3 regions of the Rhizobium sp. AG207R genome follow, and region 3 is predicted to be linked to each of the others. Evidence: predicted binding sites of a transcription regulator. Region 3 holds the regulator's gene; each other region holds the start of a gene.
What was found. The regulator PhoB, encoded in region 3, activates phosphate uptake and scavenging genes when phosphate is short. The targets are predictions, from matches to a motif close to TGTCATNNANCTGTCAT.

Region 1: JJQ51_RS01755 (Orn/Lys/Arg decarboxylase N-terminal domain-containing protein) is a predicted target of PhoB. The motif match lies at 1,612-1,628, and genes of this name have one in related genera.
Region 2: JJQ51_RS17615 (phospholipase C) is a predicted target of PhoB. The motif match lies at 1,511-1,527, and genes of this name have one in related genera.

Annotation. Positions count from the first base shown of each region.
Region 1 covers NZ_JAEPVT010000001.1:414,935-418,211, reverse strand. The annotation lists gene JJQ51_RS01765 (adenine deaminase) at 1-106, shown strand, start outside; gene JJQ51_RS01760 (NCS2 family permease) at 154-1,506, shown strand; gene JJQ51_RS01755 (Orn/Lys/Arg decarboxylase N-terminal domain-containing protein) at 1,673-3,277, shown strand, end outside.
Region 2 covers NZ_JAEPVT010000007.1:48,820-52,096, reverse strand. The annotation lists gene JJQ51_RS17625 (WD40 repeat domain-containing protein) at 1-451, shown strand, start outside; gene cysE (serine O-acetyltransferase) at 468-1,283, shown strand; gene JJQ51_RS17615 (phospholipase C) at 1,615-3,243, shown strand; gene JJQ51_RS17610 (cytochrome-c peroxidase) at 3,263-3,277, shown strand, end outside.
Region 3 covers NZ_JAEPVT010000002.1:676,861-680,137, reverse strand. The annotation lists gene pstB (phosphate ABC transporter ATP-binding protein PstB) at 1-161, shown strand, start outside; gene phoU (phosphate signaling complex protein PhoU) at 212-925, shown strand; gene phoB (phosphate regulon transcriptional regulator PhoB) at 957-1,640, shown strand; gene JJQ51_RS07245 (GcrA family cell cycle regulator) at 1,730-2,257, opposite strand; gene JJQ51_RS07240 (aspartate aminotransferase family protein) at 2,682-3,277, shown strand, end outside.

The sequences.
Region 1 (3,277 bases), on a different contig from region 3:
CGGAGCAAGCCTTGCCTGTAACCCCGGCCCGCACGTCACCGATCTCGGGCTGACCGACGGAACCACCCAGGACATCAGACCGCTTCTGGCTTCAAGCCAAAATTGAGGTCACCAGCCAAACGGCGGCATTTGCCGACTTAGGAGATATAGACAATGACCTCAACTACGAATGTCGGGCAGCCGGGTGATACGTCAGAGCCGCGGTGGAAAACCTTTTTTCGCATGGGCGAGCGTAAGGCCAATACGAAGACGGAAATCATTGCCGGGATGACGTCCTTCCTGGCAGCGGCCTATCTCCTCGTCGTGATCCCTTCCCTGCTTTCCGCCGGTGGCATCGACCGCGCCGCCGCAACGACGGCAACCATCCTCGTCATCATCGGCGCGACCCTGTTCATGGCGCTTTATGCCAATATGCCCTTCGTGGTGGGACCTGGCATTGGCGGCTCGGTTCTGGTGGGGCCGACGATGGCAGCCGTGGAGCATATTCCCTGGCAGACTGGCCTTGCCATCTCCTTCTGGTCGAGCGTCGTCTTCGTTCTGCTGACCGTCCTCGGTGTACGCCAGGTCATTGCCCGCATGGTTCCAGCCCAGATCAAGCTCGGACTGGGTGCGGCGATCGGATTGTTCATCGCGCTTCTCGGCTTCAAGAATGCAGGTCTCGTCGATGTCAACGCCAAGAGCCACGCGCTCATGCTCGGTTCGTTCAACTCGGGACAGGCGATCATTGCCGTCTTCGGCATCTTCCTCGCCGTCTTCCTGCGCGGGCGCAAAGTGCCGGGGCCGATCCTCTGGGCGATCCTGGGCAGCACTCTGCTCGGCATTCCGCTCGGCGTGACCAAGGTGCCCGCCGCATTCTTCGGAGTGCCGCACGGCATCTCTGAGATCGGCCTTCAGCTCGATTTCCTTGGTGCGCTGAAGATAGACTATTTCCCCTATCTCTTCGCCTTCTTCGCATCCGAATTCTTCTCGACCCTGGGCACGACGCTCGCCGTTGGCGCCAAGGCCGGCCTGGTCGATGAGAAAGGCAACATGGCGGACCTGGGCAAGCCGTTCCTCGTCGATTCGATTGCCGCTACGATCAGTCCGCTGCTCGGCATTCCCTCCGCCACGGCGCTGGTCGAGAGCGCGACAGGCGCGGAAGCCGGCGGACGCACCGGTTTTGCTTCACTTGCGACCGCAGCCCTTTTCGCGCTCACTTTGCTTTTTACGCCGATCGCGCTGATGATCCCGGCGGCCGCCACGGCACCCGCCCTGATCCTCGTCGGCATGTCGATGTTCAGCGCGCTGAAGCGTGTCGACCTGGAGAATTTCTCCGACGGTCTCTCCGCCCTGATGATGGTCCTTCTGACCCTTGTCTCCAACAGCTTTGGAACCGGCATCGCCGGAGGACTGCTGTTCTACGTCATCGTCAAGGTCTTATCGGGAGAAGCAAGGCAGGTGTCTATCGGCATGTATCTTCTCGCCATCCCGCTTGCCTATTATTTCTGGACCGTGGCCGCTCACTGAGCGGCCACAAATCCATAAGTTGTGCACCCGCGATCCGGCATGAAACGGCGGGCCGGCGACGTGACCGGCGGTGGCCATCAATACGGTTTGGGACGTCCTCTATTCTGTCACATCCATGTCATGAAATGCGCCGACACCTCATCCCAGATCAAGAGCGGGTATCGACATGGATTATTTCAGACGTTTCAACTTTCTGTTCGCAACGCCAACCTTCGACAATGAGGACCTGGAAGGCGCCCGCTATAATCAGATCGTCGAGGAGATCGAACGCTCAGGTTTCGAGGTGGTGCGCGCGCGCAATCTCGAAGATGCCGAGATCGCCGTGCAAACCGACGCGGCCATCGGCTGCATGCTGGTGGACTGGGGCAAGAAGGGCCTCGAAGGCAAGACGGCCGCCCTCATCAACCTCATGCGCCGGCGCGGCCTGGAATTCCCGATCATCCTCCTGATCCGCCGCAAGCGCTTCGAGGATGTGCCGGTCGAAGTCCTCGATTTCATCGACGGCTACGTCTTCCTCTCCGAGGAAACGCCCGCGTTCATCGCGAAAAGCCTCATCAGCCGGCTGAAGCAATATGCCGAGACGCTGAAGACGCCGTTCTTCGGCGCGCTGGTCGATTATGCCGAGGAGGGCAACCATCTCTGGACTTGTCCCGGGCACAATGGCGGCATCTTCTACAGCCGCAGCCCCATCGGCCGGGTCTTCATGGAGCATCTCGGCGAAGCGGTGTTCCGCGACGACCTCGACAACTCGGTTCTCGATCTCGGCGACCTTCTGACCCACGAGGGACCGGCTCTCGCCGCACAGAAGGAAGCGGCCAAGATCTTCGGCGCCGAGAAGACCTATTTCGTGCTGAACGGCACCTCCACGTCCAACAAAGTCGCGCTCTCGGCCCTCGTCACCGACGGCGATCTCGTGCTGTTCGATCGCAACAATCACAAGGCCGCCCATCACGGCGCGCTAATGATCTCGGGCGGCATTCCGATCTACCTGCCGACCAGACGCAATCTCTATGGCCTGATCGGTCCGATGGATTTCGCCACTATGGACGAGGACGCGCTGCGCGAGCGCATTCGCACCCATCCGCTGGTAAAAGATCCGGAAGCCTACAAGAAGCCGCGTCCGTTCCGCGTCGCGGTCGTGGAGCAATGCACCTATGACGGCACCATCCACAATGCCGAGATGATCCTAAAGCGCATCGGACATCTGTGCGACTACATCCTTTTCGACGAGGCATGGGCGGGCTTCATGAAGTTTCACCCGCTTTATGCCGGGCGCTTTGCCATGGGCCTTTCGGACCTCGGCCCCGATGCACCCGGGATCATCGCCACGCAGTCGACCCACAAGCAACTCGCAAGCTTTTCGCAGGCCTCGCAGATCCACATGAAGGACAGGCACATCACCGGCCAGAAACGCCGCGTGGAACACCGTCGCTTCAACGAAAGCTTCATGCAGCACGCCTCGACCTCGCCCTTCTATCCGTTGTTTGCCTCGCTCGACGTCGGCGCGCAGATGATGAAGGGCCGTTCGGGCGAAGTGCTTTGGGACGACACGATCCGCCTCGGCATCGAACTGCGCAAGAAAATCCGCGCCGTACGGCGCGAATTCGAGGAGAAGGAACATCGTCCCGAACGCCGCTGGTTCTTCGAGCCCTTCGTGCCGGATCGGGTCGCGATTCCTGATGTGGCAAGCCCCGGCGCTGTGCACGATGTGCCTTGGGAGAGCGTCGCGACCGATCAGCTCGCCACCAATCCCGCCTTCTGGCACCTGACA
Region 2 (3,277 bases), on a different contig from region 3:
CACAATGCAGGAAAACGCCCTGCACGGCTGGAAGATGGACACGAAGCCCGGCGCCGAGGCCCGTCATATGCGCATGACGGGCTATCCCGCCAAGGTGAAGTCGCTCTCCTGGTCCAACAAGGGCAAGTGGCTGGCCTCTTCGGGCGCGCCCGCGGCGATCATCTGGCCCTTCCAGGGCAAGGACGGCCCGATGGGCAAGGCGCCGCTCGAGCTCGGCACGCGCGCGAACATCATGGCGACTTCCGTGAAATTTCATCCCGCCGAGGATATTCTCGCCATCGGCTTCATCGACGGCATGATCCTCGCGGTCCGCATCGGCGACGCCAAGGAAGCGCTCTTGCGCCGGCCCGGCAAGGGGGCAATCACATCGATGAGCTGGAGCAAGTCCGGCAAGCTGCTCGCCTTCGCCTCCGAAGCCGGCGACTGCGGCGTTGTCGATATATCCGGTTAAGTAGAAAGACAGGATCATGCCTCAGCCAGGAACGGCGATCGCCGGAAATGCGCCCATCCCAGCAGAAAACGTGTGGGACGTGATCCGTTGCGAAGCCGCGGAACTGGCGGCGCGCGAGCCGACTCTTGCGTCGCTGCTGCGAGCGCAGTTGCTTGACGGAAACTCCAATGCCGAAAGCCTTGCCAACATTCTCGCCGCCCGGCTCTGCGTCGTCAGGATCGAGCATGGTGACATGCTTTCGCTGCTGTCCGATGTACTCAAGCGATATCCCGTCATCCTGCAGGCAACGGAAGCGGATCTTGTCGCGGTGCGAACCCGCGACCCTGCCTGCACGACCTACCTGCACGCACTGCTGAACCTGAAGGGCTTTCATGCCCTGCAGACGCACCGCATCGCTCATGCGCTCTGGACGGAAGGCCGCAAGGAAATTGCGAGTTGGCTTTCCAATCTCGTCTCGCTCGTCTTCGGACCGGATATCCATCCGGCAGCGAAGATCGGCACCTCGATCATGCTCGATCATGGCTCCGGCATCGTCATCGGCGAGACTGCCGTGGTCGAGGATGAGGTTTCCATCCTGCAGAACGTCACGCTCGGCGGCACCGGCAAGGAAAGCGGCGACCGTCACCCGAAGATCCACCACGGCGTGATGATCGGCGCCGGCGCCAAGATCCTCGGCAATATCGAGGTGGGCGCCTTCAGCAAGGTTGCCGCTGGCAGCGTCGTGGTCAAAACCGTACCGCCGCATTGCACGGTCGCAGGCGTACCCGCCGCGGTCGTGCGCATCCATCGCGCCGACGAGATCCCGGCCGAGACGATGGATCAGAATATCTGATTTCGCCTGGGACTGTGGCCACCTCGTGGTTCGAGGCATCGTCGTTTTCGCTGCGCTTAACGCCGCTGCACCTCACCATGAGGTGGAGCAAGTTCCGTGACGAGGCACGCAGATCAGCCCTCATGCTGAGGAGGCCCGAAGGGCCGTCTCGAAGCACGAGGGCGGGTGAGGAAGCGCCCCGCCACCAGTCCGTGACATAAGGTAGCACCGGAAACGCTCCCCTTACCCTTCATGGAACTGTCATGCTCCATTGATAGCTCGAAAGGGTTCTCTATGCCCGGCGTGGCGCAAATGCGCCGGAGCAATGCCCCCACTCGAAGAGGATATGACGATGACCAGTTTTTCACGTCGCGCCGCCCTTAAAGCCGGCAGCGCGCTTACCCTTGTTTTGCTCTGTTCCGCCGCCGGTGCCGCCGATATGGCGCCGGCACCGAATACCGCGACCCCCATCAAGCATCTTGTCGTTATCTTCCAGGAAAATGTCTCCTTCGACCATTATTTCGCGACCTACCCCAAGGCAGCGAACGTCGATGGCGAACCGGCATTCAAGGCCGCCGACAACACGCCGACCGATATCAATACGCTCGCCAATGCCGGTCTTCTGGACAACAATCCGAACAAAACCAACACGGCAAACGGCGCCGATGCGGCAGCCCCCTTCCGGCTCGACCGCACGCAGGCCGCAACCCAGTCGCAGAACCATGGCTATACCGCCGAACAGGCCGCCTACAACAACTTCGCCATGGACCTCTTCCCCGCCAATACCGGCAAGGGCACCAAGGGTGCTGCCGGCGCCTTCGGCACCAAGGGTCAGGTCATGGGCTATTACGACGGTAACACCGTCACGGCCCTTTGGAATTATGCCCAGCACTATGCGCTGAACGACAATTCCTTCTCCACCAATTTCGGCCCTTCGACCCCCGGCGCGCTGAACCTGATCTCCGGCCAGACCAATGGCGCCATCCTGCCGCCCGGCTATACGCTGGAAAGCGACGGCACCTATTCCAAGGGCCGCATCGTGCCCGACGGCAATGGCGGCTGGACCGCGATCAGCGATTTCGATCCGACGGGCGACGTCTGTTCGGTCGGCCAGACGGCGCTGATGTACGGCAAGAACATCGGCGACATGTTGAACGAGCACAAGATCACCTGGGGCTTCTTCGAGGGCGGCTTCGACCTCTCGCAGACCAACCCGGACGGCACGACCGGCTGCAAGCGCGCGACTACATCGGCCATCGCCAAGGTCAATTACACCGATTATATTCCGCATCACCAGCCGTTCCAGTATTACGCCTCAACGGCCAACCCGACACATGCGCGTCCGTCTTCGGTGGCAACGATCGGCACGACCGATGCGGCAAATCACCAGTACGACATGACGGATTTCTACGCGGCCCTGAAGAACGGCAATATGCCCGCCGTCAGCTTCCTGAAGGCACCGGCCTATCAAGATGGCCACGCCGGCTATTCCGATCCGCTCGACGAGCAGGAATTCGTCACACAGGTGGTCAACACCGTGCAGAATTCGCCGGACTGGAAGGACACCGCCATCATTATCCTCTACGACGATTCCGACGGCTGGTATGATCATGCCCATGCGGTCGTCAATCCGTCGAAAATCCCCGTCAAAGGCTATGACGTTCTGAGCGGCGACGGCTGTTCCACCGGCACTGCCCTGCCCGGCGTCAACGGCCAGCCGGCGCAGGGACGGTGCGGCTACGGCACGCGCCAGCCGCTGCTCGTCATCTCGCCTTATGCCAAGGTCAACTTCGTCGATCACACGCTGACGGACCAGACCTCCGTCATGCGCTTCATCGAAGATAACTGGATGGGCGGCGCCCGCCTCGGCGGCGGCTCCTTCGATGTGCTCTCGGGCTCGCTGAACACCATGTTCGACTGGTCCAAAGGTGACGCGCCGAAGCTGATCCTCGATCCAAAGACCGGCAACCAGGCATCGTAAATCCAGAAGGGAGACGGAAATGCCCCTGACCTAC
Region 3 (3,277 bases):
TCGTCATCGTGACGCATTCCATGCAGCAGGCCGCTCGTGTCTCGCAGCGTACCGCAATGTTCCATCTCGGCCACCTGGTCGAGGAGAACGACACCGATAAGATGTTCACCAATCCCGACGATTTCCGCACGCAGGATTACATCATGGGCCGTTTTGGTTGATGATGGCAGGCGCGCGGCTCCTTTCACACAGTTCACTTGAGGATAGAAAAATGGTCTCCACTCACATTCTCTCTGCCTATGACGAAGACCTGAAGTTTCTGACGCGCCGCATTGCCGAAATGGGCGGCCTGGCCGAGCAGATGGTTAGCGACAGCGTACGCGCTCTCGTCAACAGCGACGCGGCCCTGGCCCAGAAGGTCATCTCCGACGACGTCGTTCTCGACCATGCCGAGCGCGAAGTTGGTGACAAGGCGATCGTCACCATCGCTCGTCGTCAGCCGATGGCAGCGGACCTGCGCGAAATCATGGGCTCGATCCGCATCGCCTCCGATCTGGAGCGCGTCGGTGATCTCGGCAAGAATACCGCAAAGCGCGTCATCGCCGTTCAGGGCACGGGCGTGCCGCGTCGTCTCGCTCGTGGCATCGAACACCTCTCCGAACTGGCACTGAGCCAGCTCAAGGAAGTTCTTGATGTTTACGCGACCCGCTCGCCCGATAAGGCCGTGTCGATCCGCGAACGCGACGAGGAAATCGACGCCATGTACACCTCGCTCTTCCGCGAGATGCTGACCTACATGATGGAAGATCCGCGCAACATCACCACCTGCACGCATCTTCTCTTCTGCGCCAAGAACATCGAGCGCATCGGCGACCATGCCACCAACATCGCCGAGACGATCTATTACATGGCGACCGGTGCTCAGCCGGAAGGCGAGCGCCCGAAGGACGATACCGCCAACACCGTCGGCGCAGTGACGGAATAATCTGGAAGCGAAGAAAGGAGACCATAGGCGCATGGTTCCGAGAGTTGCTGTTGTAGAAGACGAGGAAGCGCTTAGCGTTCTGCTGCGCTACAATCTTGAGGCCGAAGGCTTCGAGGTCGACACGATCCTCAGAGGTGATGAGGCCGAGCTGCGTCTCCAGGAGCGCATCCCCGATCTCCTGATCCTCGACTGGATGCTCCCCGGCGTGTCCGGCATCGAGCTCTGCCGCCGGCTGCGTATGCGGCCGGAGACGGAGCGCTTGCCGATCATCATGCTGACGGCTCGCGGCGAGGAAAGCGAGCGCGTGCGCGGACTTTCGACCGGCGCGGACGATTACGTCGTCAAGCCGTTCTCGACGCCGGAGCTGATGGCCCGCGTCAAGGCGATGCTGCGGCGCGCCCGCCCGGAGGTTCTCTCCACGGTGCTGCGTTGCGGCGATATCGAGCTGGACCGCGAAACCCATCGCGTCCACCGCAAGAGCCGCGAAGTCCGGCTGGGGCCGACAGAATTCCGCCTGCTGGAGTTCCTGATGTCCTCGCCAGGCCGCGTCTTCTCGCGTTCGCAGCTGCTCGATGGCGTATGGGGGCACGATATCTACGTCGATGAACGCACGGTCGACGTCCATGTCGGCCGTCTGCGCAAGGCGCTCAATTTCTCCAATATGCAGGATGTCATCCGCACCGTTCGCGGCGCGGGCTATTCCATGGAAGCCTGAGCGGCTCGCCGCTCGGGTGTTACTAAATAGCGGCGGAAATAGAAAAACGGGCCTCGAGGGGCCCGTTTCTCTTTGTCTTGCGGTAACTTTCAGCCGTTGTTGCGACGGCGGTCATGCACCGGCTGGTAGGCCATGCGCTGATGATAGGTGCAGTAGGGGGACGAATCCGGGCTGTCATTGCCGCAGAAGTGGAAGTCGTCCTTCAGCGGGTCCCCGACCGGCCATTTGCAGGTGCGTTCCGTCAGCTCCGTCAGGCCGAGGCGGCGGGAGATCGGAACGACGACGTTCGATGCCGGGCGATACTGAATTTCATTGACGGAATCTATCTCGATCTCTTCCTTCAGCATGGTTGCACCCTGCTGGCGGGCGACCACGGTGCGGGTAGCGACGCGCGAGCCGTAGGTCGTTGCGCGGGGAGCCGCGGCACTGCGCTTTGGCGTGCGCGTCGCGGTTGCCGTGCCGCCCGCCTTCGCTCGGCCAGGAAGGTTCAGGCGGTGCACCTTGCCGATAACGGCATTACGGCTCACGCCACCGAGCTGCGCAGCGATCTGGCTGGCGCTCAACCCTTCGGACCATAGCTTTTTCAGCTTCTCGACGCGTTCGTCTGTCCAATTCATGCCCTGTCTCCGCTGTCGCGTTTCCGATGGCAGAATCCCTCACCATTGCCTCGCATGGGAACGAGGCGCGAAACGCTCTAAAATTGTGGTGACTAGTTCCGCCGCATGCAGTCTAGCAATTGCTTTTTAACCTAGTGTGAGGCTGACTCCGTGACAAGAGTCGCGAGAATCTTGAGGAATCGATTTCGAGGTTTTCCCCAACTTGCTGCCTAGGCGTGGCATTTCTGCAATAGGCGCCGCCGAACCTATCTCTTTTGCCCGCAAGCGCTATCTCGCACCTGCTAAAACGCCAGTTTTGTTGACATCGCGATGCAAAACATCAATAGTGCCCGGGCCGCCGCAAGGCGGCATTTTTGATTTTTTCGGACCCGTTTCATCAAATCGAAGCGATCGGTCCTTAAAGTTGTGATCAGGAGATATGGCCATGGCCGAGACCACGCCGCTTTATGACACCTATATGCGCGCTCCGTTACGGTTCGAGCGAGGCGAGGGCGTCTGGCTGGTCACCGAAAATGGCGAGCGCTACCTCGATTTCGCAGCCGGCGTCGCGGTCAACTCGCTCGGTCACGCCCATCCTCATCTCGTCGCCGAATTGAAGGCCCAGGCCGACAAGGTCTGGCACCTGTCGAACCTCTACGAGGTGCCCGGTCAGGAGAAGCTGTCGAAGCGGCTGACGGAAGCGACCTTCGCCGACAAGGTATTCTTCACCAATTCGGGCGCCGAGGCGCTGGAATGCGCCATCAAGACGGCGCGGCGCTATCAATTCGCCAAGGGGCATCCCGAAAAGTTCCACATCATCACCTTCGAGGGCGCCTTCCACGGCCGCACCATCGCGACCATCGCCGCCGGCGGCCAGGAGAAGTATATCGAGGGCTTCGGACCCAAGGCACCGGGTTTCGATCAGGTACAATTCGGCGATCTCGATGCCGTGCGCGCCGCCATCACGGATGCGACGGCCGGAATCCTGATCGAGCCGGTTCAGGGCGAGGGCGGCATCCGTCCGGCCACCAACGAATTCCT